DNA from 4 places in the Allosphingosinicella humi genome. Region 2 is predicted to be linked to each of the others. Evidence: predicted binding sites of a transcription regulator. Region 2 holds the regulator's gene; each other region holds the start of a gene.
What was found. The regulator LexA, encoded in region 2, represses DNA repair genes until DNA is damaged. The targets are predictions, from matches to a motif close to GTTCCNCNCTTGTTCT.

Region 1 (7,068 bases), on a different contig from region 2:
AGCCGCACGGGGCGAGGCCATTTCGGCCAGTTTGCCGGGGATTCCACCGGCGAGAGGCGATGGACGCTGCGTTCGGGAACATCGCTTTCGACGGCGCTGAAGCGATAGAGATGGCAAGCGCCGAGACGGCCGGCGAGACGGTCGATCAAGGGAACGAGATCGGGCTCAGGCTTCTCGCTTGCCAAGAGGCTCGCGATCGGCACGGGGCCCAGAGGCTCGCAGCGGGTGGCGACGAGGCGCATGGCCTCGATGCCGAAACCGGGTTCGATCCTCTCGATCTTCATGGCGAACAGGCGCCTGAGATGCGCGGCGTCGCGGGTAGCGCGGGCGGTGCCGATCGGCAGGCGCTGCTCGCTGCCATCGACCCGGAGGCAGGCGAGCGTCAGGGTGCGGGCGGCGAGACCTTCCTCCTCCAGGGTGCGGATGAGGGCCGTCATCAGGTCGGCCAGCACCTGCTCGATCGCTTCCGCCGTGGCGATCGGTTCGACGAGGCGGAGCATGGCTTGGGGTGGGTCAGCGGGAACGATGGGTTCGAACGCTTCGCTCCCCCGCCCCAGCGCCTGGTGCAGGCGGGTGAGCAATCCTTGTCCGAAGCGGCGAACGAGGGGCGCGGCGGGCATGGCCATGATGTCGCCGATCCGTTCGATACCAAGGCGGCGCGCGGGCGCGATCACCTCCTCGTCGATCCGAAGAGCCGCCAAGGGAAGAGACGCGATGGCCTCAGCCGCCTTTCCCGGCGGACAGAGCAGGATGGCGTCGCTGCCATGCCGGGCCAGGGCATGGGCGGCGCCATAATTGTCGGCGACGGCGATGCGGGCGGTGAAGCCGAGGCGCGCGCAGAAGACGAGGATGCGCTCGGCCATCCGCCGTTCGCCGCCGAAGAGATGCGTGACGCCTGTCAGATCGAGCCAGAGACCGTCCGCGCCGGAAACGGCGGCGCGCGGTGTCCAGCGACGCGCCGCAAGCAAGGCGAGACGGGTGAGAAAGGCGGCGTCGGCGCCGGGTTCGGCCTCGCGGACATCCAGGCCCGGCACTAGGATGCGCGCCTGCGTCAGCGGCATGCCGGCGTGGAGACCGAGCGCCTGGGCGGCCGGACAGGCGGCGGCGACCTCGATGCGGTTGCCGACGCGGTGAGTGGTGATCAGGGGAGCTGTGGCGGGTTGGGCAATCCCTTTCGGCTGCGGCTGCGACGGAGCATTTTCCTGCCGCGCCCACCGCGCGCCGGGGCGCCAGCCGCCGCCACGCGGACAGGAGCAATCGGCGATGCGCTTGCCCAATTCCTCCCCAGCCTTGGCTGAGGAGGGGAATCCTGCGGAGCTTGGAATAACTGGCGAGGCCTCGACATTTACCCCTCCACCATGCTGCGCATGGTCCCCCTCCCCATCGCGTTGCGATGGGGAGGAATTAGGCTGCCAGCCGTCCAGCCGCCGCAGTCTGTCGGTCGCGAAGTTCGGCAGGTAGAGCGAGGCGACCCTCGGCATCTGTTGCCTCCATGATCCATTCAAAAGCTTGGCCGCCGCGCTGGCGGGCGAGGGTGAGGCGCCAGCGGGCGCGGCCGACCCCCTCCTCCACCGGCAGTTCGGCGCCCGGCACGCAGGCGATGCGCCAGCGGGTCATGGCGGCCGACGGGATGCCCAGCGGGTCCTCCTCCGCCTTGCGCCAGCGCTTCAGCATCAGAGCGGTGGTGCCGCCCTCCTCCGCCGCCAGCTGCAGCCGCCGGGTCGAGGCCATGGAGACGCGGGCGATTTCCCCCACCACCGCGGCGAGGCCGCCATGGCGCAGCCCCTCCTCCATCACCGCCAGCACCTCCTCGTCGCTCCGCGCCTCGGCATAGAGCACCCGGTCCGGCGGCAGGCCCGCCTGCATCAACCCCGGCGCGAAGAGGTCGCGGCGTGCCAAGGTCCAGAGCACCGCCCCCGGCAGCCGCGCCGCGATACCGGCCGCGAACAGGGTCGCGGCCGCGTCGTCGGAAAGTCCGGGACGCTCGCCCGTCATCTCATGGAGCGCCGCGATCGCCAGTCCGCCACCGTCCAGCCGCCGGTCCATCGCCTCCACGTCAAAAGGCAGGCATCCCCGCTCCTTCCGCCGCCCCGCCGCCTCGATCGCCCGCACTTCGGCGCGCAGAGCCGCCAGATGTGGGTTTCGGGTTGGCGAAGGACCGGGCATAACGACTCCAAAGACTCACTTGTTCTCTTTATGTTCCTCCTGTTCATCCAGAGTCAAGCGACTGGAACGGAAAGGAGATCGCCGCCTGCTCCCACACCCCGCGCCATCTTAGTCAGGACCCGATGCCCTTTCTTCAGCGCTGCCTGCTCGCCCTTCTCCTCATCCTCGTCACCGTCCCGGCCCACGCCGCCGGCGACCCGGACTGGCTCTATCGCGGCAGCGACATTCCACGCGACGAAGCCTGGACCTTCGGCACCCTTCCCAACGGCGTTCGCTACGCAGTGCGGCAGAATGCGCTGCCCGACGAGCAGGTCTCGATCCGCGTCAGGATCGACGCGGGTTCGCTCAACGAGGAGGATCATCAGCGCGGCTGGGCCCATTTCGTCGAGCATATGGCCTTTCGCGGCACCGAGGGCTTCGGCGACGGCGAGGCGCGCGAGACCTGGCAGAAACTGGGCGCCAGCTTCGGCAGCGACACCAATGCGTCGACCAGCGCCACCCAGACGGTCTACAAGCTCGACCTCCCCGGCGCCGACCCGCAGGAGATCGACCTCAGCCTCGATGTCCTGTCCGACATGGTCGACACCGCCCTGTTCGATCCCGCCACGGTCGAGGCCGAACGGCGGGTGATCCTGGCGGAGAAAGGGCGGCGGCCCGAACTCACCACCCGGATGCTGGAGGAAAGCTGGCCGCTCTTCTATGCCGGCCTCAAGATCGCGACACGCGATACGATCGGCACCGACGCGACCTTGAAGGGCGCGACCGCCGACGGGCTCAAGACCTTCTACGAACGCTGGTACCGGCCGGAGCTGACGACGGTGATCATGGTCGGCGACGCCGATCCGGAGCTGATGGAAAAGCTGATCGCCAAGCATTTCGGCCCCTGGCAGGCGAGCATGCCGGCGCCCGAGGAGCCGGACTATGGCGCCATCGCCTCATCGGAGCGCCGCGCCGCCGCCCTCGCCTATCCGGGCGCGCCGCACAGCGCCACGCTGCTCTGGCTGCGACCCTATGAAGTGCTCCCCAACACCAAGGCCCGGGAGAAGACCGATCTCGCCCGCTCGATCGCGGCCCGCATTGTCAACCGCCGGCTGGAGACGAAGGCGCGCGAAGGCGCCTCCTTCCTCCGCGCCGCCACGGGGGAGACGCGCTCGACCCACATCGCCGATCTCACCCAGCTCAACATCACTGCCCGCAACGGCCATTGGCAGGAGGCGCTGAACGAAGTCTTCGCCATCATCAACGACGCGCTGCGGGCGCCGCCCAGCGAAGCCGAGATCGCCCGCGAGATCGACAATGTGGAAACCGCCGCGACGTCCTCCGTCACCGGTGCCTCCACGGTGCGATCGCAGCAATGGGCGGAGCAACTGGTGACTGCCGTCAACAACAACAGCATCGTCGCGAGCCCCGAAACCGCGCTCGCCATCCTTGACGAGCTGACGCCGCAAATCACGCCGGAGTTGGTGGCAGCCGCGACCCGCGAGCTGTTCGAAGGCATCGGACCCAAGCTGATGCTCGTCGCGCCCCAGGCGACAAGCGTCGAGGCGGCCGAAGCGGCCCTCGCCGCCGCTGAAGGGGTTCCGCCGGCCGAACGGGTGGAGGGGCGTGACGTAAGCATGGACGACCTGCCCCCGCTCGGGCCGCCGGGCGAGGAAGTCTCGCGCCAAGCCATCGAGGATCTGGGCGTCACCATCGTCCGCTTCGCCAACGGCTCCACCCTCACCTTCAAGCAGACCGATTTCGAGAAGGGCTCCGTCTCCGTCCAGCTCCGCTTCGGGTGGGGTTATTCGGGGCTGCCCGCCGATCAGTCCTCGCTCGCCTGGCTCGACGGGATCGTCGGCGCCTCGGGCATAGGCGATCTCGATCTCGACGCGATGGAGCGGCTGCTGACCGGCCGCAAGATGGCGATGAGCTTCGGCGTGGCCGAGGACGCGCTGGTGCTTGCCGGCCAGACCAACGGCACGGACCTTCCCGATCAGCTGCGGCTGCTCGCCGCCAAATTGGCCCATCCCCGCTGGGACGATTCCCTGTTCGCCCGCTACCAGGCGAGCGGGCTTGAAAGCTACGATCTACACTTCGCGTCGGCCTCGGCCCGGGCGACTCGCGAATTCCCCTCGTTCAGCCGTGGCGACGATGCCCGCTGGACTCCGGTAAGCCGAGAGGCGATCGCCTCGGCCACGGCCGACGAATTCCAGGCCTTTTTCACGCCCCTCCTGGCACGGGGGCCGATCCATGCGATCGTCGTCGGCGACGTCGACCTCGAGACGACCGTGGCCGCGATGAAAGCCAGCGTCGCCGCCCTGCCGGCGCGTGCGCCGGTCGAGGCTCCCGAGGACTCGCTCAGCGTTCGTCCGCCGGAGCCCAGCCGGGAGCCGACCGTCTTCACCCATAACGGAGCCGCGGACGAAGCCTATGCGATCATCGGCTGGAACACCTTCGGCGGCACCGCCAATATCAAGCAGCGACGGGCGCTGAGCATGGCCGCCAACATGTTCGAGGTGCGGCTCTACGAACGGCTGCGCGTGATCGAAGGCGCGAGCTACTCGCCCAATGCCGCCTCCAGCACGTCGGAAAGCTTTCCGGACTGGGGCATCTTCTACGCGGCTTCGGCGATCAGCCCGGAGAGCGTCGACACCTTCTTTCGCGTCGCGCGGGAGATCGTTGCCGACATGGCCGCCAAGCCCGCCTCGCCCGAGGAGTTCGCGCGGGCCCAGAATCCGATCCTCAGCGGCATCCAACGGCGCCTCAGGACCAACGCCTATTGGCTGAATGCGATGGAGAATTGGCTCCGGCATCCCGAGCTGATCGACCAGACCCGCGACTTCCTGTCCCACTATGAGGAGATGACGCCGGAAGACGTGCGCGCGGCGGTCGCGCAGCATGTCACGGACGCTGGCGACTGGTCGATGCTCGTTTTGCCGAGTAAAGCAAAAGGCAGTGGCGACTGAACCTTTCCCCCTGACCGCCCCGCCCCTGGGCGGCGACGCGGCAAAGCGGCCGAAGCCTTTCGGGCTCCAACAGCAGCCCTTCTTCGCCGACAAGAACCGCGCCTTCTGGACGCTGCAGTCGGCGGGCTGGGCGGGCTATTTCATCCTGCGCGCGCTCTCCGGCATCGCCAATGCGATGGGGTTCACCTTCATCATCCACACGGCATTGCTGACCGCGACCGGCTACTCGATCACGCTGCTCATGTCCGCCGCCTTCCGGCGCCTCATCAAGCTGAGGCCGATCATCACCTGGGCGGTGTCGATCACCCTCGTGCTCATCGCCTCGGCCGGTTTCTCCGCGATCGAGACCTGGAGCCACGCCACCTTCCTGAGGCCCGGCACCCGGCCGCAAGGCGTCGAGTTCCTCGGCGCCATCCTGCTCGATTTCTCGCTCCTCGCCGCCTGGTCCGCGCTTTATTACGGGATCAACTATTATCTTCTGCTGGAAGAGCAGACCGACCAGCTGCTGCGGCTGGAGCATCAGGCGAGCGCGGCACAGCTCGCCATGCTGCGCTACCAGCTCAATCCGCACTTCCTGTTCAACACCTTGAACTCGATCTCGACCCTGGTGCTGCTGAAACAGACGGACAGGGCGAATGCGATGCTCTCCCGCCTCTCCTCCTTTCTGCGCTATACGCTCGTCAACGAGCCGACGGGATCGGTGACGGTGGCGCAAGAGGTTGAAACTCTGAAGCTCTATCTCGAAATAGAGAAGATGCGCTTCGAGGAGCGGCTGCGGCCGCGGTTCAACATCGATCCGGCGGTGGCGCGTGCGCGTTTGCCATCCCTCCTGCTCCAGCCGCTGGTCGAGAATGCGATCAAATATGCGGTGACACCGCAGGAGGAAGGTGCCGATATCGCGGTCGAGGCCAGGAAGGTCGGTGACAAGGTGGTGATCACCGTTTCGGACACCGGCCCGGGGGCGGACGGGCAGGCGCTAAGGCCGGGACAGACGTCGACCGGCGTCGGTCTGGCGAACATAAGAGACCGTCTGGCGCAAGCCTATGGCGCAGACCAGCGGTTTGAGACTCAAACGAACATTACGGGGGGCTTTGGGGTTATCATCGAAATTCCCTATCAAGTTGAGGAGCCGAAATGACCATCCGCACGATCCTGGTGGACGACGAACCGCTTGCGATCCAGGGGCTGCAATTGCGCCTGGAAAAGCATGAGGATGTCGAGGTCGTGGACACCTGCTCCAACGGCCGCGAGGCGATCCGCGCGATCAAGACCCACAAGCCAGACCTCGTTTTCCTAGATATCCAGATGCCCGGCTTCGACGGCTTCTCCGTGATCCAGGGCCTGATGGAGGTGGAGCCGCCGCTGTTCGTCTTCGTCACCGCCTATTCCGACCACGCCATCCGCGCCTTCGAGGCGCAGGCGGTCGACTATCTCATGAAGCCGGTGGAGGAGGACCGCCTCGCCGACACCATGGACCGCATCCGCCAGCGCCTCAGCGAAAAGCGCGGCGTCGAGGAAGTGGGCCGCCTTAAGGAAGTGCTCGCCGAGGTTGCGCCCGACGCGATAGAAGGCGTCGATACCGGCGAGGACGCCCACGCCTCCAGCCGCTACGAGAAGCTGATCAACATCAAGGACCGTGGCCAGATCTTCCGGGTCGACGTCGATTCCATCGAGAAGATCGATGCCGCCGGCGACTATATGTGCATCTATACCGGCGACAACACGCTGATCCTGCGCGAGACGATGAAGGACCTGGAAAAACGCCTCGACCCGCGCCGCTTCCAGCGCGTCCACCGCTCGACCATCGTCAACCTGGATCTCGTCCGCCAGGTGAAGCCGCACACCAATGGCGAATGCTTCCTGGTGCTCGACAGCGGCAGCCAGGTGAAGGTCAGCCGCTCCTATCGCGACGTCGTCGCCCGGTTCGTGCACTAAAGCGTGCCGATGCTCCTGC
Region 2 (7,068 bases):
TCGCAGCCCTTTATTCCGCCAGCGGCACGTCGCCTTGGGTGTTGCTCTGCGGCGCCTGGGCGTTGCCGGCCTGGGCGGCGACGCCGGCCAGGGGATCGCCGGTGGCGAGCGGCACGTCGGCTGGAGCCGTGGCGGGCGCCGCGGGGGCGGCCTCACGGGCAAGCGAGGTGTCGATGTCGCTGGCGCCCGAGCGGCCGACGGCGGCGAGACCGGCGAGCACGATGGAGAGCAGCACGAACAAAGTGGCGAGGATCGCGGTGGCGCGGGTCAGGAAGTCCGCGGCGCCGCGCGCCGTCATCAGGCCCGAGGTGGAGCCGCCGACGCCGAGGCCGCCGCCTTCCGAACGCTGCATCAGGATCACGGTGACGAGCGCCGCGGCGACGAGCGTCTGGACGATGAGGAGGAAGGTGAACATTGTGGCTTCGGCTTTCGGGAAAGGGTTTGAGGCCAACTAATTCAGCGACGCATCAAATTCAACCGGCAGCCCATCTTAGCAACCATCAATGCGCCGCAGCGGCCTCGATGATCGGGACGAACTGGTCGGCGGTGAGACTGGCGCCGCCGACGAGCGCGCCGTCGACATGAGGCACGGCGAAGATGGCCGCCGCGTTGTCGGCCTTGACCGAGCCGCCATAGAGAATGCGGATGCGCTCGCCAAACTCGCCGAGGCGTTCGACGAGGGCTGCGCGAATGGCGGCGTGCATTTCCGCAATGTCCTCGGGCGTCGCGACGTTGCCGGTGCCGATCGCCCAGATCGGCTCATAGGCGACGACCAATTCACCGTCATGGGCCTGGTCCGGCAGAGAGCCCTCGAGTTGCGCCGTCACCACCGCGACATGGTCGCGGGCGGCGCGGTCCATCTCGGACTCGCCGACGCAGACGATGGTCTGGAGGCCATGGCGAAGGGCCGTCTCGGCCTTGGCCCGGACCTCGGCGTCGGTCTCATGCTGCTCCGCCCGCCGTTCCGAATGGCCGACGATGACCAGACGGGCATGGACCTCCTGCAGCATCGGTGCGGAAACATTGCCGGTATGGGCACCGCTCTCGGCCGAATGGACATCCTGCCCGCCGATCGGGAGGCCGCCCGATCGGGCGACGGCGGCCGCGATCAGGGTGAAGGGCGGGCAAATGGCGACGTCGACCCCGGCCGCCTCCTTGGCGGCGGCGGCGATGGCGGCGATCTCGCCCAGCTGGTTGAGATTGCCGTTCATCTTCCAATTGCCGACGACGAGCTTGCGGTGCACTTCGATTCCCTTTCGTGAGAGGAGGCACAGCGCCTAGCAAGGGCCCAGGCGTCCGCCAAGCTTGCCGCGATCATTTGCCGATCCTATGACGTGCGGCTCATCGCATTCAGCCCGGATACTCCATGCTCAAAATCTTTCGCAGCGGCACATCGTCCAAAATCCTGTTCGGTTTCCTGGGCCTCGCCCTGTTCGCGATGGTGATCACGGGCTTCGGCACGGGCGGCATGGGCCTGGGCGATCTGGGCGGCGGCCTCGGCGGCGACACCGTCGCCGAGGTAGGTAGCGCACGGATCGGTTCGACCGAGGTCGCCGATCAGGCCAACCGCCAGTTCGCGCGCATCCGGCAACAGCAGCCGGATCTCGACATGGGCGAATTCATCCGCAGCGGCGGGCTCTCCGAGATCATCGACCAGATGGTCTCCCAGGCGGCGCTTACCGTGTTCGGGCGCGATCAGGGCCTGGTCGCCTCGAAGCGCATGATCGACGGCGAGATCGCCAGCATCCCCGCCTTCCAGAACCTCGCCGGCCAGTTCGACGTCAACAGCTTCCGCGCCGCGCTCGCCCGCGAGAATATCAGCGAAGGCCAGCTGCGCCAGGATATCGCCGGCACCCTCATTGCGCGCCAGCTGCTGCTGCCCGCCGCGGGCTCGCCCAAGGTGCCCGACGCCATGGCCCGGCAATATGCCTCGCTGCTGCTGGAGCAGCGGACCGGGAGCATCGGTGTCGTGCCGACCGAGGCGATGGGCGCGGGCACGGAGCCCACCGCCGCCGAGATCGCCGCCTTCTACAAGGAGAATGAGGCGCGCTACACCATTCCCGAGCGGCGGGTGCTGCGCTTCGCCACCTTCGGACCCGAGCAGGTGACCGCAGCCGCGCAACCGACCGACGCCGAGATCGCCGCCTTCTACAAGGCCAATGCCGCTCGTTACGCCGCGCGCGAGACTCGTTCCCTCAGCCAGGTCGTGCTGCCCGACGAGGCCGCCGCGCGCGCCTTCGCGCAGCGCATCGCCGGGGGGATGAGCTTCGCCCAGGCGGCGACGCAGGCCGGCTTCAGCCCCGACGACGTCTCGCTCGGCGAGCAGGGCCGCGATCAGCTCGCCCAGCTTACCTCCGAAGCGGTCGCCAACGCGGCATTCTCGGCCGCCGAGGGCGCGATGACGGCGCCGACCCGCTCGCCGCTGGGCTGGCACGTCATCCGCGTGGACGCCATCACCCGCACGGAGGCCACGCCGCTGGCCGCGGCCCGGGACGAGATCGTGCAGCAGCTCGCCGCCCAGAAGCGCGAGGGAGCGCTGGCCGACCTCGTCACCCGCATCGAAGACCGCCTGGCCAAGGGCGCGACCCTGCCGGAGGTCGCCGAGGCGGAGGGACTTACCCTGCGCGAAACCCCGCCGATCACCGCCTCGGGCATCCAGTTCGACAACCCCGACTATCGCGCACCCGAGCTGCAGCCGGTGCTGGAGACCGCCTTTGACATGGGCGTCGACGAGGACCCCTTGGTCGAAACCCTGGAGGAGGGACAACGCTTCGCCATCCTCGACGTCACTGAGGCCATTCCCGCAGCGCCCCCGCCGCTCGCCGAGGTCCAGGACCGGGTGAAGGCCGATCTCGTCCAGCGCCGCGCGCTCGAGAGGGCGCGCGCCGTCGCCGCCTCGATCGTCGCCAAGATCAACGGCGGGACGTCGCCCGCCCAGGCCTTCGCCGAAGCGCAGCCGCGCCTGAGCGCCCCGGAATCGGTGACCGCGCGCCGGATCGACATCGCTCGTCCGAACGAGCCGGTGCCGCCCCCGCTGGCGATGCTGTTCAGCATCACCGAAGGCAAGGCCCGCCTGCTCGCCGCGCCTAACGGCCAGGGCTGGTTCGTCGTCCACCTTCAGGAGTCGGTGCCCGGCGACGCGAGCAGTTCGCCGGGTCTGATCCAGGCCACCCGCGGACAGTTCGAAGGCATATTGGGCCAGGAATATGCCGAGCAGTTCGGTCGCTCTATCGAAGCCGGCCTGAACATCGAGCGCAACGAAGGTGCGGTCGAGCGGCTGAGGCAGCAGCTGGCCGGACCGGGCGCGGAGTAAACGGGATCTTCCGGCGTGAAGCACGATGATCCTCGTCATCGACAATTATGACAGCTTCACCTGGAACCTCGTCCATTATCTGCGCGAGCTTGGTACGGCGGTCGAGGTGGCGCGGAACGACGAAATCTCCGCCGCCGCGGCGCTCGCCAGCGACGCAAACGCATTTCTGATCTCGCCCGGGCCGGGGGCGCCCGAAGAGGCCGGAATCTCCCTCGAATTGGTGCGGCTGTGCGCCGAGGCTCGCCGTCCGCTGCTTGGGGTCTGTCTCGGCCATCAGGCGATTGCCCACCATTTCGGCGGCAAGGTCGTCCGGGCGAAGCCGATGCACGGCAAGACATGCGCCGTGCGGCACGACGGGACGGGCGTCTTCGCCGGCCTCCCCTCCCCTTTTAGGGCGACGCGCTATCATTCGCTGGCCGTGGCCGCGGACGCGCTACCCGACTCTCTTGCCGTCAACGCGACCGCCGAGGACGCGACCGTGCAGGGCCTTCGCCACCGCACGCTGCCGATCCACGGCGTCCAGTTCCACCCCGAGAGCATCGCCAGCGAATGCGGCCACGAACTGCTCGGAAATTTCCTACGCCTGGCGGCCGGCCCGGCGCTGGGGGTAGATGCTTGACACAGTCACACCTGTTCCTTACACGTTCCGTATACGTTCCATGGGGGACCGCCGATGCTGACTCGCAAGCAACATGAGCTTCTCTGCTTCATCCACGATCGCCTGGTCGAAACGGGGGTGTCGCCCTCCTTCGAGGAGATGAAGGAGGCGCTGGAGCTCAAGTCCAAGTCCGGCGTCCACCGCCTCATCTCGGCCCTGGAAGAGCGCGGCTTCATCCGTCGGCTGCCCAATCGGGCGCGGGCGCTGGAAGTGCTGCGCATGCCGGAGAAGGGCGGCGCCAACGTCGTGCCGCTGAGGGCGCCTGCCCCGCCCGCCGCGGCCAACGACGTCATGGAAATCCCGCTCCACGGCCGCATCGCCGCGGGCACGCCGATCGAGGCTTTGCAGGGCACCGAGAGCCTGTCCGTGCCGGCCGCGCTGCTCGGGCCGGGCGAACATTATGCGCTGGAAGTGTCCGGCGATTCGATGGTCGAGGAAGGCATTCTCGACGGCGACTTCGCCCTGATCCGCAAGACCGATACGGCGCGTGACGGCGAGATCGTCGTCGCCCTGGTCAACAATGAGGAAGCGACCCTCAAGACCTTCCGCCGCGAAGGCCAGATGATCCGTCTCGACCCGGCCAATCGCAACTACGACCCGCAGCGCTACCGGCCCGAGCAAGTGGTGGTGCAGGGCCGGCTGTCGGGGCTGCTCAGACGCTATTAGAGCCATCGGCCAGCTCAGGCTGAGCTAAAGCGGCGTCATTGCCGAGGCTTCAACTCCGCCTGATAAGGGGGGGACGGCTTATCGCCGGCTCCGCGACGATCAACGATCCTCGTCAGCTGAACGATTTCGGCAGGCCCGGATGCGAAGGCCCGATGGGATTCATCTGCGCCAGCAGGTCGATGCCGCTGAGCGGATCCTCGAATTCCAGCCGGGCGCGCGTGCCGTCGGTCCAGGCGACGGTCGCCAGGGTTTCCAGGCGGCCGCGCTTCAGGATGATGTCGGTGCCGACGGAGGGCAGCCGCTCGCCCGTCACCACCGCGGCGGCCGACGAAAGTTCGCGCAGCATGACCGGCATCTCTCCGGTCGTCGTCACCAGCTTGGCGCCCAGCAAGAGCCGAAAGCATGTGCCGCCCCCGATCTCGCTGTCATCGCCGACAAGGCTCAGCATCGCCTGATTGTTCATTCCCCACTCCCCCGAAAATTGGTCGAGGCGGGATCTACGGTGGTATCCCTACCATCCCGTTAACCTTGCCTAAAGCGTTGGGTAAAACAGGTAATTTCGCCGGCATGTTCCGGGAGCGGAACGAAGCGGACATCTCCTCGCCAAATGCGCTCGACCAGCGATTCGCAACTCTCCACGCTTATCCTGCGCGGCTCAGGCTTCCAGTCCGTCGCTAAGCGCCCATGCCGATCAAGACCGCGAGCAGCGCGATCACGACCATGCCGATCATGATCTTGTTCGACGAGAACATCGAACCGCTTTCGAACTCTGCCTCGACCCTGTCCTTATTCTCGTCCATCGCCATCTCCCCTCGGGCGGAAGGCCCGATGCCTCGAGCGCACACCGGCGGACCAAACCTCCGGCGTCGGCAGTCAGAGGCGGCGCCATTATGCGCTCCGCCACCGATGCGATCAATCCGGCTCGGTTTCTCTCGGTGGCGCGGTTCCCCCGAAAAGGGAATCATGACTCGCCGGCCTTTCTGGGATGAGCATGGCCGGCAGCCCCTGCCACAGCACGGCCAGGAAGGAGAGCAGGCAAAGCAGCCCGCCAGCCTTGCGCCAGAGGCCGGTGAGGTCCGCCTGCGGCGTCTCCCAGCGCGGCAGGCGTCCGGTCCAAAGGCCCCAGCCGATCCAGGCGATGGCGGCAAGGCAGATGAGCGTGGCCAGGCCGATCAGGAGGCGCGAGACGAGGCCCGCCTCCCAGGTCAGGGTGATGGCGAGGGTGGCGAGGGAATAGACCAGGCCGAGATGGGCCGACCAGATCAGCGGCCCGGCCAGGAGCACCGACCATTTGGCAAGCGTATCGAGGCTCCGCCGCGGCATCAGGACACCAGCCTCGGGAAGCCGTGGGCGACGATCACGGTCACCGCCGCCTGGACGATCGTGTAGCGCCACAAGAGCCTTGTCGTATCGAAGCTCAGCCGCCGCACATTATCGGTGCGCCCGACCAGGATGCGCGCCGCGACCAACCCGGCCATGAAGGTGATGGCGGCGAGGTTCTGGGCATTCAGAAAGCCGAGCGCGAAGGTGCTGGCGCCATAGCCGCTTTCGCTCGGCCAGAGACCGGTCCGCGTCCACAGCCAGATGTCGCCTCCGACGGCCGCGCCGAGGACCAACACGCCCGCTAGCAACGGCGCGACGACAGCCGCCTTGCCTCGTCCCTGCGTCAGCATCCGGTCGGCGATGGCCAGCAGGCCGGCGCTGCCTGCGAGGAGGAGGAGCGCGCCGCCCGTGTGGAGCAGTCCGGGAAGCCTCGTTCCCGGCGGGGGCCATCGGTCCGGCTGGACGCTCCAGAGATAGACATAGCTGAAGACCATGCAGGTGAAGATCATGCCGATGACGACGATCAGCACCCACACCGCCCAGATGGCGTGATTCTTGTTGCCGAGCATGTAGACGGGGAGTTTCAGCCCTCCGCCGACATCGACCGGGTCATGGTCCGGCCCCTGGTCGAGCTCCCACACCCAGCGCAGCATGGCGGCGATGGCGATGACGCCGCCGATCACCGCGACCAGCACCATCTTCACCGTCAGGGAGAGGAAGAAGACGGCGGTGAATACGGCCGCGACGACGTGCCACCAGCTGGGGCCGGGAATGATGACCAGATATTGCGGGATCGCCTTCAGCGGCGACGTCACGATCGTCTCCCGCCGGCGAGTCAACGCGCCCGGCAGGAACCATTGCCCCTTCTCGACCTGATCGCTGAGCTCGGGATTGTCCCACAGCGGCTCGCGGCTTTTCACGATCGGGATGCTGCGGGCGGCGTAGGAGCCGTTGGGCAGCCATTCCAGGGTGCCGCCGCCATAGACGTTGCCGGCATTCTCATCCTGCGTCATGCGGAACTTGAGCGCCATGTCGATCACGAAGAGCGCCACGCCGGCGCCGATGGTGAAGGCGCCCATCGTCGAGACGAGGTTGAGGCCGTCGAGGC
Region 3 (7,068 bases), 250 kb from region 2:
GCGACGTCATCGAGACCAATGCCGACATTCTCCACAAGCTGAGCGGCAAGGAGAATCCGCAGACGGTGCTCGGCGTCTTCCGGACCTGGGACACGAGCCTCGACCGGATCGACCGCGCCTGCGCCGACCTGTGGATCGTGGCCCAGGCGCTGCGCGATCCGGGCAATCTCGGTACCATCCTGCGCACCGGCGACGCCGTCGGCGCGGGCGGGCTGATCCTGGTCGACGAGTGCGTCGACCCCTTCTCGGTCGAGGCGGTGCGGGCGACGATGGGGGCGCTCTTCACCCAGACGATCGCCACCACTGGCTGGCCGGATTTCATCCCCTGGCTCCGGGCCGGCGAGGGCGAGCTGATCGGCACCAGCCTCAACACCGCGCTCGACTATCAGGAGCCGCGCTACCGCAAGCCCGCCTTCATCCTGGTCGGCAACGAGGCGCAGGGTCTTCCCTCTACCTACGAGGCCGAGTGCGACACGCTCGTGAAGATCCCGATGCGGGGCAAGGCCGACAGCTTGAACGCGGCGGTGGCGACCGCGGTGATGGCCTATGAGGTCATCAACCAATGGCGCCACGCCGGGAACAAGTGAGTCCGTTCACGCGCTTCCCGCCTATGAGAGCCGTTACCGTGCCGAAATGGCCTGCCTGGCTGCTGCTGGCCGCCACCGGCGCCTGCGCCTATCCCGCCACGACCCCTCCGTCGCCGATTGGCGAAGAGGCGGTGTATCGCGCGCTTGGTCAGGAACCGGGCTGGACGGTAACGATCGCGGAAGATCGGATCGATTATGTGGGCGACTATGGCGAAACGCGGATCACCGTGTCGGCGCCCGATCCGCGCACGACCTTCAACGGCCACCGCTATGAGACCGAGCGGCTGATCGTCGACGTCACCCACAGCCGCTGCAACGACGCCATGAGCGGTCATGGTTATGCCGACACGGTAATGGTCGTCGCCGACGGCCAGACCCTTCACGGCTGCGGCGGCCAGCGCTGGCCCGATTGGGACATGTGAGCCCGAACCCTTCGCAGCCTTCCTGTCACCTGCTCCGTTCGTCCCGAGCGAAGTCGAGGGGCGCTGGCACAGAGTCATCACACACGCCCCTCGACTGCGCTCGGGACGAACGGGTCAGCATAGGCCCGTTAGCCCCCTATTCCGCAGCCTCGGCTTCGTCCTGGGCACTAAGTTTCGTGAGGGCCCGCGGGGTGGTGTCGATCACCGGCAGCGGGTCGATCTCCTTCCCGCCATGCGCCACTTCCAACGCCTCGAAGCGCTTGGCCTGGGTGAGGACCTGGCTCTCGAGGCTGCCGACGAAGCTGTTATAGGCGCCGGTCGCCAGTTCGAGGTTCCGGCCGAGCTTGACGACGTGACTGCCCATCGTGGCGAGGCGCGAATGGAGCTCCTTGCCCAGCCGGGCAATCTCGGCCGCTTCCTCGGCCAGTTTCTCCTGGCGCCAGACGCTGGCGACGGTGCGGGCGATGGCGACGAGATTGGTCGGTGTCGCTAGCAGGACGCGGCGCTCGAACGCCCATTCCCATAGCCCTTCATCCTGCTCCAGCGCGGCGGTGAGGAAATGTTCGCCGGGAATATACATGACGACATAATCGGCGGCGTCGCCGAATTGCTGCCAATAAGCCTTGCCGCCAAGCTGCATCGCATGATTGCGGAGCGACGCGGCATGCGCCTTGAGATGCCCCGCGCGGGCGACCTCGTCGACCTCGTCGGCGGCGTCCAGGAATGCGTTCAGAGAGCATTTGGCATCGATGATGATGTTACGGCCGCCGGGCAGCTTGACGACGACGTCCGGCCGCAAGCGCCCTTCCTCGGTCTCCACCGATACCTCGGATTCGAAATCGATGTAAGAAGATAGGCCGGCTTGTTCCAGGACATTGCGAAGACTTTGCTCGCCCCAGCGGCCCCTCGCCTTGGGGCTGGAGCGGAGCGCGTTGACCAGTTTCGCCGTTTCGTCCCGCACCTGACTCTGGCCCGACCGGACCAGCTCGACCGCCGCCTTCAATTCGCCATAGGTGCCGACGCGATCCTTTTCGACACGCGTGAGATTCTCCTCGTAGCGCTTCAAGGTCGCCTCGACCGGCTGAAGAAGCGTCTTCAGCTTCTCCTCGCTCTTCTCGCCGGCCTGGTTGAAGCGGGCATCGGCGCGCTCCAGGAATTGCTTTTGCGCCTCGCCGAGCAGCTTGCCGCCGATCTCGCCGAACTGGGCCGAAAGCGCCTCGCGCGCTTCCTTGAGCTCCTTGAGCTGCGCCTCGAAGGCGCGCTGCCGTTCCTCCTGCGCCGAGGCCAGACGAGCGCATTCCGTCCGCGCCTCGCCGCATTCGCGCCGAGCCTCCTCCAGCTGGGCTGAGAGCAGCGGCACCTGCTTCGCCCGCTCCTCGGCAGCGGCGAGATCGGCGATCGCCTTGCGGAAATCGTCGAGCCGCGCGTCCCGCTCCTCGCGATAGGCGGCAGCCTGGCGGCTGCCGGCGAACCAGCCGACGCTGAGGCCGGCGAGGAGCGCCACCACGACAAAGATGACCGGATCCATTGGCTCCCCCTCAATCGGAACGAATAGCGAACCTAAAGCAGGCGCCGCTGTGGCTCAAGGGGGTCGGGAACCGCGATGCTCAAAAATCCGTTCGCCTTCCGAACCGAGACAGGAGATCCGTCATGTCCATCGCCAAGATGATCGCCGCGCATCCGCAAGTCGGCGGCGATCTCAACGAGCCGCTCGCGCTGGCGGTGCGGCACGCCATGTTCTGCGCCGCGATCTGCACCAGCTGCGCCGACGCCTGCGCTGCTGAGGAAATGGACATGCGGCAATGCATCCGCACCTGCCTCGATTGCGCCGATGTCTGCGACGCGACGTTCAAGTTGGCGACGCGGCGGACCGGCTCGAACGAGCTGTTGCTCCAGGAGATGCTGCAGCTCTGCGTCACCGCCTGCGACATCTGCGCGGAGGAATGCGCCCGCCACGACCATGAACATTGCCGGCTTTGCGCCGAGATGTGCCGCGAGTGCGCGCGCGACTGCCGCGCCGCGCTCGAGACCTTCTGATGGAGCAGGGTCGGGCACGCAACCCGATGGGCGCGCGATGCATTATGACTTCATGACCAAGAGTGCTTTCCCCTTGCTGTCCGCCTCGGTCGCGCTTGCCGCCATGACGTCACTCAGCGCCTGCGGCGGTGGCCAGGCTACAGACAATGCAGCCCAGCCAGCAGACGAACTGGCCCAGCAGAATGCTGCGATCGCGATCCCTCCATCGGAGACCGATGCGCCACCTCCGCCGCCGACAGCGTCAGAGGTGGGCAATGAGAATGAGGGCGTGGGCGACGCCAGCAGCCATCGCCTGCCGCCGCCCGGCGCCTTCCGCTTCGTGGGATTATGGGCCGCCGAGGCCGGTATGTGCGATGGCCAGGCCTGGCGCTTCACACGCGAGAGCCTGGAAACGCCGGCCGGCTCGGTTTGCAAGTTCGTGAATGCTGTACAGGCCGATGGCGGCTACGATATCTCCGCGCGCTGCACGTCGGAGGGACCGCCGGTCGATGACAATCTGAAGATCCGCTTCGCCGAATCCGCCCAGGCGATGCTGTTCGAGGCCGAGAGCATCGCCGATGCGGGGCTTATCTATTGCGGTCCAGCGGAGTGAGAGGCGTCGGAAGCGAATTCCGAAACTAGCGTCATCCCGGCGAAAGCCGGGATCCAAGGACACCCAGGTAAGAAAGAAGAGCGGCTAATCCGCTGATTAACCGGCAACGCGGTATTCTTGGGTCCCGGCTTTCGCCGGGATGACGCGGGGATTAGGCGGCGCGTTTTGCTAATTCTTTGCGTGTCTTGGCGAGCTTCTTTAGCACCATGTCACGCTTCAGGCGGGAGAGATGGTCGATGAAGAGAATGCCCTCCAGATGGTCCATCTCGTGCTGGAGGCAGATGGCGAGGAGGCCGTCCAGCTCTTGCTCACGGGCCTTGCCCTGCTCGTCCAGCCAGCGGGCGCGGATCCGGTCCGGGCGATCGACCTCGGCATATTGGTCGGGCACCGAAAGACATCCTTCGGTGTAGGACTGAAGCGTCTCCGAAGCCCAGACGATCTCGGGATTGATGAAGACCCTGGGATCGCGGACGGGATCGCCGCCCTCCTCTTCCGGTTCTTGTAGGTCGATGACGAGGACCCGCTTCGGCACGCCGACCTGGATGGCCGCGAGGCCGATCCCGGGCGCGGCGTACATCGTTTCGAACATGTCGGCGATAAGCGCCCTCAGATCGTCGTCAACCGTCTCAACAGGCGTGGAAATCTGCCGCAGCAGCGGGTCGGGAGTCTCGATGATCGGAAGCAAGGCCATGCCGATTCAGCTAGGTATGGAGAAGACCGCCGTCAAGGCGCTAGGCCACCGGTCGTCGTGCCCTCAGCGCCTGCGCCAGCGTGCCTTCGTCAAGATAGTCGAGCTCGCCCCCAACAGGGAGGCCGTGCGCCAGCTGGGTCAGGCGAATGGGATAGGATTCCAGCCGCTCGGCCAGATAATGGGCGGTGGTTTGACCCTCGAGGGTCGCGTTCATCGCCAGCACGACCTCGTCGATGCCGCCGGCGGCTACGCGGGCGATCAGGCTGTCGATGGCCAGATCCTCGGGCCTTACTCCCTCTAGCGCTGAAAGACGCCCGCCAAGTACATGAAAGCGACCGGGAAAGAGGTGGGACCGGTCGAGTGCCCAGAGGTCCGATACCTCCTCGACGACGCACAGCAGACGAGCGTCGCGGCGCGGATCGGCGCAGATGCCGCAGGGGTTGGTCGTGTCGACGTTACCGCAGATGGAGCAGACGGCGAGGGCCTCGTTCACTCGTTCCAGAGCGCGGAGCAAGGGCGCCATCGCCGTCTCGCGCTTCTTCATGAGATGCAGCACCGCGCGGCGGGCCGAGCGTGGCCCAAGGCCGGGAAGGCGGGCCAGCGCCTGCGTGAGGGCGTCGATCTCGGGCGAGGTCATGGCCGGGGCATAAGGCGGGAGCGCGCGGCTTGCCAAGCGCATTTCAGGGGATAGAGCGGTGCCATGCGCATCGCTTTCATGGGAACGCCCGATTTCGCCGTGCCGACGCTCGACGCCCTCGTTGCGGCAGGGCATGAGGTCGTCGCCGTCTATTCGCAGCCGCCACGACGCGCCGGTCGCGGCAAGGCGCTGAGACCCTCGCCGGTACAGGAAGTGGCGGAGGGCCTGGGCATTGAGGTGCGGACGCCGGTGAGCCTGCGCGACGCGGAGGCTCAGGCAGCGTTCGCCGCGCTCGATCTCGATGTGGCGGTGGTGGCGGCCTATGGTCTCATCCTGCCCGCGCCGGTGCTGGACGCGCCGCGGCATGGTTGCCTCAACGTTCACGGGTCGATCCTGCCGCGCTGGCGTGGCGCAGCGCCCGTGCAGCGCGCAATCCTGGCCGGCGATGAGACGACCGGCGTCACCATCATGGGAATGGAGCTAGGGCTGGATACCGGGCCGATGTACGCCGTCCGGGAGACGCCGGTCGACGGCAAGACGGCGGGCGAACTTACCGAGGAGCTGGCGGCGATCGGCGCGGCCTTGATGGTGGAGGTGCTGGACGACCTTCCGCGCCTGACGCCGACGCCCCAGCCCGAGGAAGGCGTTACCTGCGCCGCCAAGATCGACAAGGATGAGGCGCGGCTGGATTTCAGCAAGAGCGCCGTAGAGGTCGAGCGGCAGATCAGGGCGTTCAACCCCTTCCCCGGCGCCTGGTTTGAACATGGCGGCGAGCGGATCAAGATATTGGCGGCGAGCGTGGACGAGCGCAGCGGCGAGGCCGGGACGACGATCGATCATGGCCTGGAGATCGCCTGCGGCACCGGCGCCATCGTGCCGAGCTTCGTCCAGCGGGCGGGCCGTGCCGTCATGACGCCATCCAAGCTGCTGCGGGGTTTTTCGATCCCGGCGGGCATCCGCCTCGGATGACGCGCTTCCGCCTGACCGTGGAGTATGACGGCCGCCCGTTCATGGGCTGGCAGCGGCAGGGACATGGCCCTTCGGTGCAGCAGGCGATCGAGGAGGCGGTTTTCGGCATCACCGGCGAGCAGGCGACGCTCCATGCAGCCGGGCGCACCGACGCCGGAGTCCACGCGCTGGCGATGACGGCCCATGTCGACGTGGCAAAACCGATCACCGCCTTCCGGCTCGCCGACGGGCTGAATGCCAAGCTGCGGCCACATCCGGTAGCGATCCTGAAGGCCGAAGAGGCGGCCGACGACTTCCACGCGCGCTTCAGCTGCATCGGGCGCCGCTACATCTACCGGATCGTCAATCGGCGCGCGCCCCTGGCGCTGGAGGCGGGGCGAGCCTGGCGGGTGCCGGTGCCGCTCGACGCCGAGGCGATGCAGGAGGCGGCGCAATGCTTGGTCGGGCGGCATGACTTCACCACTTTCCGATCGGCGCAATGCCAGTCGCAAAGTCCGGTGAAGACGCTCGACCGGCTCGACGTCCGGCGCGAAGGCGAGGCGATCCTGTTCGAGGTGGCGGCCCGCTCCTTCCTCCATCATCAGGTGCGATCGATGGTCGGGTGCCTGGAGCTGGTCGGACGCGGCAAGTGGAGCGCGGCGGACCTCAAGGCGGCGCTGGAGGCGCGTGACCGGAACGCGCTCGGCTTCAACGCGCCGCCCGACGGCCTCTACTTCGCGGCGGCCATATATCCGGACGAGGCGCCGAGGCCGAACAGCCGCTGAAGCGACTTGTCGAGCATCAGCAGCTGCCAGAGCAGGCGGCCATGGTCGGCCTTGCCGGCGCGGTGGTCGGCCGCAAGGCGCGATATGGCGGCGGCATCGAACCAGCCCAGCTCGGACAGAGCGGAACTTCTGGCGATAGCGGCGGCCTCGCTCGCGAGGGGACCGCGGAACCAGGCGCTGATCGGGGTGACGAAGCCCATTTTACGGCGATGGAGGATGTCCTCCGGCAGATAGCGCCTCATCGCGCGCTTCATCAGCCATTTGCCGCTGCCGCCACGAAGGCGCATGTTCGCCGGCAGCCTCGCGGCGAATTCGACCAGGCGGTGGTCGAGCAAGGGCTCGCGCGCTTCCAAGCCCACGGCCATGCTG
Region 4 (7,068 bases), on a different contig from region 2:
CTTCCTCACCAACAACCGCACCTTTGGCCGCAAGGTGAAAGAGGCCATATTGGCGCTGGCGCTCGAGCAGCGCTTCACCAAGGACCAGATTCTCGAGCTCTACCTCAACCGCGTCTATTTCGGCGGCGGCGCCTACGGCATCGACGCGGCCTCCCGCCGCTTCTTCGGCCACAGCGCGACCGACCTCAGCCTCTCCGAGGCCGCGATCATCGCCGGTCTCGTCAAGGCGCCGTCCAACTATTCGCCGACCGCCGACGCCGAAGCCGCACGCGATCGCGCCGGCGTCGTCCTCGACCTGATGCTGGAGACCGGCGACATCACCCCCGCCCAGGCGGCCAGCGCCGAGCCGGCCGAGGTCAAGATCGTGCCGACCCCCAAATCCAACAGCGTCCGCTACTTCAGCGACTGGGCGCTGCCCCAGCTCGACATGATGATCGACGAGACGGTGGAGCCGATCGACGTCTGGACGACGCTCGATCTCGACATGCAGCGCGCCGCCGACGCCGCGATCAACGCCAACACGCCCGCCGGTGCGCAGGGCGCGCTGGTGGCGCTGGACCGGGGCGGCGCCGTGCGCGCCATGATCGGCGGCCGCGACTATGTCGATTCGCTCTACAACCGCGCCACCCAGGCGGTCCGCCAGCCGGGCTCCTCCTTCAAGCTGTTCGTCTATCTCACCGCGCTCGAGTCCGGCTATTCGCCCACCAGCGTGGTCGTCGACGAGCCCGTCAACATTAACGGCTGGCAGCCGCGCAACAGCAGCCGCAATTATTCGGGCCCGGTCACCCTGCGCGAGGCCTTCGCCCGGTCGATCAACACTATCGCCGCCAAGATCGGCCAGGAAGTAGGCGTGCGCAACATCGCCGACATGGCGCAGCGATTCGGCATCACCACCGACATCAACACCCATCCTTCGATGGTGCTCGGCACGTCCGACGTCCGCCTGCTCGACATGACGCGGGCTTTCGCCTCGGTGGGGCAGAAGGGGGTCGCCGTGGTGCCCTACGGCATCCGCCGCGTCACCACCGCCGACGGCGAGTTGCTCTATGAGCATCGGGTCGACGAATCGCGGGTGCTGGTGGCGCCGTGGGTCGCGGCGCAGATGACCGACCTGCTACAGGCGGCGGTGATGACCGGCACCGGCCGCGCCGCCCAGATCGGCCGGCCCGTCGCCGGCAAGACCGGCACGACCAGCTCCAACAAGGACGGTTGGTTCATCGGCTTTTCGAGCGGGATCACCACCGGTGTCTGGATGGGCAGGGACGATGCCAAGGCCCTGCCCGGCCTCCAGGGCGGCCGCGCACCCGCCCGCGCCTTCCACGATTTCATGGTGAAGGCGGTCGCGGACCGGCCGGTCCAGCCCTTCGACGTCGAGGTGACGCTCCCCGACTGGCAGGTCGAGCCGGACCAGGAGGTCTGGTTCGAGGAACCCGACGATTTCATGATGGTCGACCCCGACGGCAATCCGATCGACCCGGCGACGGGCCTGCCGCCTCTGCCGGGCCAAGGGCTGCCCGGCGGCGCCCCTGTCCCCGGGCAGCCATTGCCGCCGCCCGGCGAGCAGCTCGACCAGGATTGGTTGGACCGGGCGATAGGCCGGGACCAGACGCCGCGCGAGGCACCGCCCGCGCGTAGGCCGGACACCGCCCCGCCCAATCAGCGACCCTTACAGCCTCCGCCCGATCCGGTGGAGCCCCGCACCGTGCCGCCTCAGCCATAGCCGCGCCGGAGTCGGATCGGCCTCGAACAGCCGTTCCACCAGGGCATGGAAGTCCGGCCCATGGTTCATGTGGACGCGATGGGCGACTTCGTGCGCGACCGTCGCGCGGCGGACCCAGTCGGGCGCGAGGATTAGCCGCCAGCTGTAGCGGATCGTCCCCGATTCGGAGCAGCTTCCCCAGCGCGAGAGCGGGTCGCCGACGCCGACCCGGCTGACGGTCACGCCGGCCTTGGCGGCATAATGCCGCGTTTCGTCATCCAGAATGGCGCGCGCGTGCTGCCTCAGCCAGCGCAGCAGCCGCGGCTCGACCATATCGGCCGGCCCGCCGGTCAGGATCCGCCCATCCTCGACCCCCACGGCACGGGGATGATCCGGCTGCCAGTCGATGCGGTGGGGCACGCCGTACAGCGATAGCTCGCCTCCGGGTGCAATGGCGACGGTCGGGGGTATGTCGGCAAGGGCTGTCTCGATCCATTCCCGCTGTCCCGAAGCCCAGGCGAGCGCCCGGCGGCGGGAGACGCCGCGCGGCACGGTCAGCACCACGCCTCCGGTTCTCGGATCGACGCGCAGTCGCAGCACGCGGGCGCGCGGCGACGGCTTGACGACCAGCGTGACGCTGAGCTTGCCGGCCTCGAAGCTCAGTTCAGAGGTCACGGTCGACGAGATGATGCTCGATATCGCCCGCCTCGTCCTCGGCCACGGTCCAGCCGCGCACCGACATGCCTGCCGCGTGGACAGATTCGCGGTCGCCGCTGATCAGATAATGCCAGTCGGGGAGCGGCTTGCCCGCCGCACGAAGACGGTAGGCACAGGTCGAAGGCAGCCAGGACAACGCCCCGACTTTGTCAGCCGTCAGCCTCACGCAATCCGGCACGAAGGCCTTGCGGCCGCGATAATGGGAGCAGCGGCAGCTATGCCGGTCGAGCAGCTTGCAGGCGATATTGGTGGGATAGATCTCGCCGCTGTCGGCATCCTCGACCTTGTGCAGGCAGCATTTGCCGCAGCCGTCGCACAGTGCCTCCCACTCAGCGCGGGTGAGCGCCGCCAGCGGCTTCTCCCAGAAACGATCGCTCATTTCACCCAGCGTTTTAGCTCCTCGGCGATGGCGGCGGCTCCCTGGTCGTGCGGGATGATGGCGATCGGCTCGCCCTTGGGCCCGAACAGCATCGCGATCCGCGAATGGTTGACCAGATACTCGCTGGCGCCTTCCGTCTGCTCCTTCATATAGTAGACGCCGAAGTTCTTGGCGACGGCAGCGATCTCCTCCGGGGTGCCGGTGAGGCCGATCAGGCGGGGATGGAAGGCGGCGACATATTCCTTCAGCACCGCCGGCGTGTCGCGCTCCGGATCGACGCTGATGAAGATCGGCTGCACCTTGGCGGCGACCTCCGGATCGCTCGCCTCCAGCTGACGCAGACCCTGCCCGATCAGCTGCAGGTCGACCGGGCAGACGTCGGGGCAGTATGTGAACCCGAAATAGACGAGGCGGTAACGGCCCGCGAAATCGCTGTCGCTCACCCGCTCGCCATCCTGATTGGTGAGGGTGAAGGGGCCGCCGATCGAGGCTCCCGCGAGCGGAGGGGCTTCGCTCGCTTCGTTTGCTCCGGGGGAGCAGCCCGCGATAAGCAGCGAAAGGAGCAGCGCGAAAAGGGTCAGATAATTGCGTTCGTTCATGGCGGGAGCAGCCTTGCTTTGCTATGGCCCTGCAATCAAGCCGGGATAAGAGCAGGGAAGACAATCGTGATCCGCAGAACCATCGTCCTATTCGGGGCCGTCGCTCTCGGCCTCATGGCCGCGCCCGCCGCGGCGCAGTTCAACACGGAGAGCCATAAGTTCCTGGAAGCGGTGAAGAAGCGCGACGGCGCGACGGTGACGCAACTCGTCTCGGTCCCGGGTTCGATCGTGATCAATGCCACGGGCGGCGAATTTGGCGACGGGGCGCTGCACACCGTGGTCCGCCGCCGCGATTATGCCTGGCTGAGCTTCCTGCTCGGCAAGGGCGCCGACGCCAATATCCGCAACGATGAGGGCAACACGCCACTGGCGCTTGCCTCCCAGGTCGGCTGGGTCGAGGGCGCGCGGCTGCTGGCGAGTATCGGCGCGAAGGTCGATGCGCCCAACAGCCGGGGCGAGACCCCGCTGATCCTCGCGGTCCATCGGCGCAACCTGCCGATGGTGCGGCTGCTGCTCGAAAGCGGCGCCAATCCGAAGCACACCGACAGCATCGCCGGCTATTCCGCCCTCGATTATGCCAAGCGTGACCAACGGGCGGCCAACATTCTCCACGCGCTGGAGCAAGGTCCTTCCAAGCCGACCAAGGCAGTCGCTGGGCCGGTTCTCTAATCGAGTCCCGCCAGTCCGGGATCGAGCTGGCCGGCTAAGCGCTGGGCGGCGCGGCGCGCGAATCGCAGCGTCTCCGCCTTGCGCCGCGCACCGGCGAGCCGGCGCAGAGGCGCGTCCCTGAGCACGGCGGCGTCGTAGCGATCGGCGACGATCAGGCCCGCCACGTCGGGACCCAGCGCCTCCGCCTCGAATGGATCGAGACTGAAGCCCGGCGGCACCGCCCAGAAGAAGCGGTCGCAATAGTCGAGATAGTCCGGCCATTTCTGATCGCCGAGCAGATCCGCGCGCGATACCTTGATCTCGACGATGGTGAGCAGCCCTTTGGGACAGAGCGCCATCATGTCGGCCCGCCGCCCGTTAGGCAGCGGCACCTCGCAGATTCCGAACAGGTCCTGGCGAAAGAAGAGCCGAGCGATGCCGCGCGCAACATCCTGCGCCGCCAGCGGCTCGTCGGCTAAGCAGCGCCCGGGACTCGGAAGGGTGGCCATGCCCGACCCTAGAATGAAAAGGGAACGGATGAAAGGCGGGCAGGGTCGCGCTGTCGCTACGAGCAGGGCGAAGCAATCCAGAACGTCGCCTGCATTGCTTCGTCACTCCACTCCTCGCAATGAGGAGGCAGCGAACTAGCTTGGTTCCTTATCGATAGAAGATGTGGTTGCCGACCGAAGCGACCCTGGTGAGCCCCCGCCAGGATGGCCGGACATAGTTGGCGTGGAAGAACATCGCCGTCGAAACGGCGCTATCGGCGAGGTCCTGCTTGGCGATGTGGGCGATCGCCACCGCCTTGCGCCAGGCGCTGCTGGACGTGGGCACGGATGGGATCCGCCCGCCGCGAACGAAGGAGAATTGGTTCCTCTGCTTCACCACGCCGCAAATCGTGTCGGGGAATTTGGGTGACTCCACGCGATTGAGGATCACCTCGGCGACGGCGAGCTGGCCCTCGAGCGGCTCACCCTTGGATTCGAAATAGACAGCGCTGGCGAGGCATTCGAGCTCTTCGTTGGCGGCCTCGGCGGCGGCGTAATCGTCGACCAGCTCGTGGAGCGGCTGCGCATCGCCCATCTCGGCAACGTCGATACCGCCCCCGGCAACGGCGGCGACGGCATGAGTGGCGACAGGAGTGGAGAAATCGACGTCGTGCGCAAGACGGGCCGGGCCCTGCGGATTGGTAGCCAGCGCGCTGCCGTCAAGATCGGCCGACGCGTGATCGATATAACGTGAAGTTATCGGCGCCGATTCAATGTCCCAAGCCATGGAGGGATCGGCGAAGGCCACCGACGCGGCCAAGCTGACAAAGGCCACCGCATAAGCGGCGGCGCGAGTGATGGAGAACATTCAGCATCTGACAATGGCGGTTGGTCGATCGCCGCAATGCCTTAAACACTGGCAATGCTGATCTTCCCCCCGACTTGCGTGGCTGCCGCTTGAACTTCCAAGCGTTTGCGCAGCCCCCCGCTCCCGAGAAAAAATGCTCGGGCGGTCTGATTGTGCAGCGCAGCGCGGTCAACGAAAATCGTTCATTCCGTCGGCGAACCGTTCGCTGGATGCGATATCCAGTTCCAGAACCCACAGATCGGGATCGAATTTCCGCCGACGATCGAGGAACCTTTGAAGCTCCTCTTCGTTGCCGGCCGCCTCGCGTGCCGGATGCCAGGCATAGCGTCCGTCGGGTTGGAGGATGCGCTCCAAAATCTGCCGTTTTCTGCCGCGTTCCGCCAATATCACCAGCAGCGCGCCGGCGGTGGCGTCGCCCCTGGCCAGCACCGAGGCGAACCCGCCTTGCGATTCCGAGAGTCGGATCAGCGCCGTGACAAGGACAGAGGTCGAGAGGCGCGGCTCCATCAGCCCTGGTAGCCGGCGAGGCTGGTGAGCGGGATGTGGGAGCGCATGAAGGTGCCCGTCCCCCTCGCAGCTTCCTCTCCCGTCCCGTCGATCAATCGCGCTTCGGCGACGAAGACCCGCCGCCGCCCGCTCACCCAGCGTCCCTCGGCAACCACTTCCCCGGCCTTCAGCGGTCGGGTGAAGTTGAGGTTGAAGGCGGTGGTGAGGAGGAAACGATCCGTCACCAGGCTGTTGCACGCGTAGAAGGCCGCATCGTCCATCATCTTGAAGTAGAGCGTGCCATGGGCGGCGCCGGCGGCGTGATAGTGGCACTCGTCGACCTGGAAGCGAATGCGCGCGAAGCCTTCCTCGACTATCTCCAGCGAGGAGTCGAACAGGCCGTTGACGGGCGCCTGCCTGTAAAGGGATTCGAGCGCCCGATAATGGGCATCGGCACCGGCATGCTTCGGCTCGGCCTTAGGCCGCGTCACGGGTTTCCGCCCCCGCCAGGAGCGCGAACAGAGCGTCGCGCGACCGCGCCCCCCTTAGCTTGGCCGCCGTCGTCCGGTCCCGCAGAGTCCGGCTGACGCTGGCCAGTGCCTTCAGATGGTCGGCGCCGGCATCGACCGGTGAAAGCAGCAGGAAGACGAGGTCGACCGGCAGTTCGTCCACCGCCTGGAACTCGATCGGTGTGCTGAGGCGGGCGAAGTAGCCGAACATCCGGTCCAGCCCCTCGATCTTGCTGTGCGGGATGGCGGTTCCGCCGCCGAAGCCGGTGCTGCCGAGCCGCTCACGATCGTTCAAGGCGGCGACGATCGTCTTGGTGGGAAGGCCGGTCTGGCGGGCAGCCGCCGCCCCCAGTTGCTGGAACAGCCCCTTCTTGTTGCTTACGGTCATCGCCGCGTCGACACTGTCCGCAGCCAGAAATTGTGAGAGATCGTTCATCATGCACCGCTAGGAGCCGCCGGGGCTCCCATTTTCGATTTGGTTTGGCACGGGCGCCCCCACCCGCGGGACACTGGTCTAGTCGTGTTTCGGTTCGACCCAGCCGATCGTCCCGTCGCCGCGGCGGTAGACCATGTTGAATTTGCCGGTGCCGCTGTTGCGGAAGAGGAGGGCATTGGTGTTGCGAAGATCGAGCAGCATCACGGCGTCCGAAACACTAGCATCGGGGATGTCGACCT

Region 1: the regulator LexA is predicted to act here: its motif matches at 2,188-2,203, upstream of DF286_RS09945 (ImuA family protein).
Region 3: the regulator LexA is predicted to act here: its motif matches at 2,554-2,569, upstream of DF286_RS13460 (DNA recombination protein RmuC).
Region 4: the regulator LexA is predicted to act here: its motif matches at 4,562-4,577, upstream of DF286_RS06265 (MmcB family DNA repair protein).

Annotation. Positions count from the first base shown of each region.
Region 1 covers NZ_QFFF01000001.1:1,985,813-1,992,880, reverse strand. The annotation lists gene DF286_RS09950 (DUF6504 family protein) at 1-1,277, opposite strand, end outside; gene DF286_RS09945 (ImuA family protein) at 1,405-2,166, opposite strand; gene DF286_RS09940 (M16 family metallopeptidase) at 2,289-5,114, shown strand; gene DF286_RS09935 (sensor histidine kinase) at 5,104-6,252, shown strand; gene DF286_RS09930 (LytR/AlgR family response regulator transcription factor) at 6,249-7,049, shown strand; gene DF286_RS09925 (hypothetical protein) at 7,059-7,068, shown strand, end outside.
Region 2 covers NZ_QFFF01000002.1:269,682-276,749, forward strand. The annotation lists gene secG (preprotein translocase subunit SecG) at 11-415, opposite strand; gene tpiA (triose-phosphate isomerase) at 501-1,250, opposite strand; gene DF286_RS14655 (peptidyl-prolyl cis-trans isomerase) at 1,367-3,313, shown strand; gene DF286_RS14660 (anthranilate synthase component II) at 3,339-3,932, shown strand; gene lexA (transcriptional repressor LexA) at 3,987-4,637, shown strand; gene DF286_RS14670 (hypothetical protein) at 4,750-5,100, opposite strand; gene DF286_RS15520 (hypothetical protein) at 5,312-5,437, opposite strand; gene DF286_RS14675 (hypothetical protein) at 5,550-5,960, opposite strand; gene DF286_RS14680 (cbb3-type cytochrome c oxidase subunit I) at 5,960-7,068, opposite strand, start outside.
Region 3 covers NZ_QFFF01000002.1:21,126-28,193, reverse strand. The annotation lists gene DF286_RS13470 (TrmH family RNA methyltransferase) at 1-587, shown strand, start outside; gene DF286_RS13465 (hypothetical protein) at 626-1,009, shown strand; gene DF286_RS13460 (DNA recombination protein RmuC) at 1,146-2,537, opposite strand; gene DF286_RS13455 (four-helix bundle copper-binding protein) at 2,660-3,046, shown strand; gene DF286_RS13450 (hypothetical protein) at 3,099-3,638, shown strand; gene def (peptide deformylase) at 3,790-4,329, opposite strand; gene recR (recombination mediator RecR) at 4,370-4,966, opposite strand; gene fmt (methionyl-tRNA formyltransferase) at 5,030-5,935, shown strand; gene truA (tRNA pseudouridine(38-40) synthase TruA) at 5,932-6,699, shown strand; gene DF286_RS13425 (XrtA/PEP-CTERM system amidotransferase) at 6,645-7,068, opposite strand, start outside.
Region 4 covers NZ_QFFF01000001.1:1,272,721-1,279,788, reverse strand. The annotation lists gene DF286_RS06290 (transglycosylase domain-containing protein) at 1-1,720, shown strand, start outside; gene DF286_RS06285 (M48 family metallopeptidase) at 1,667-2,374, opposite strand; gene DF286_RS06280 (YcgN family cysteine cluster protein) at 2,364-2,795, opposite strand; gene DF286_RS06275 (SCO family protein) at 2,792-3,394, opposite strand; gene DF286_RS06270 (ankyrin repeat domain-containing protein) at 3,461-4,063, shown strand; gene DF286_RS06265 (MmcB family DNA repair protein) at 4,060-4,551, opposite strand; gene DF286_RS06260 (cell wall hydrolase) at 4,700-5,398, opposite strand; gene DF286_RS06255 (DUF1491 family protein) at 5,567-5,905, opposite strand; gene DF286_RS06250 (PaaI family thioesterase) at 5,905-6,375, opposite strand; gene DF286_RS06245 (PTS sugar transporter subunit IIA) at 6,362-6,829, opposite strand; gene hpf (ribosome hibernation-promoting factor, HPF/YfiA family) at 6,908-7,068, opposite strand, start outside.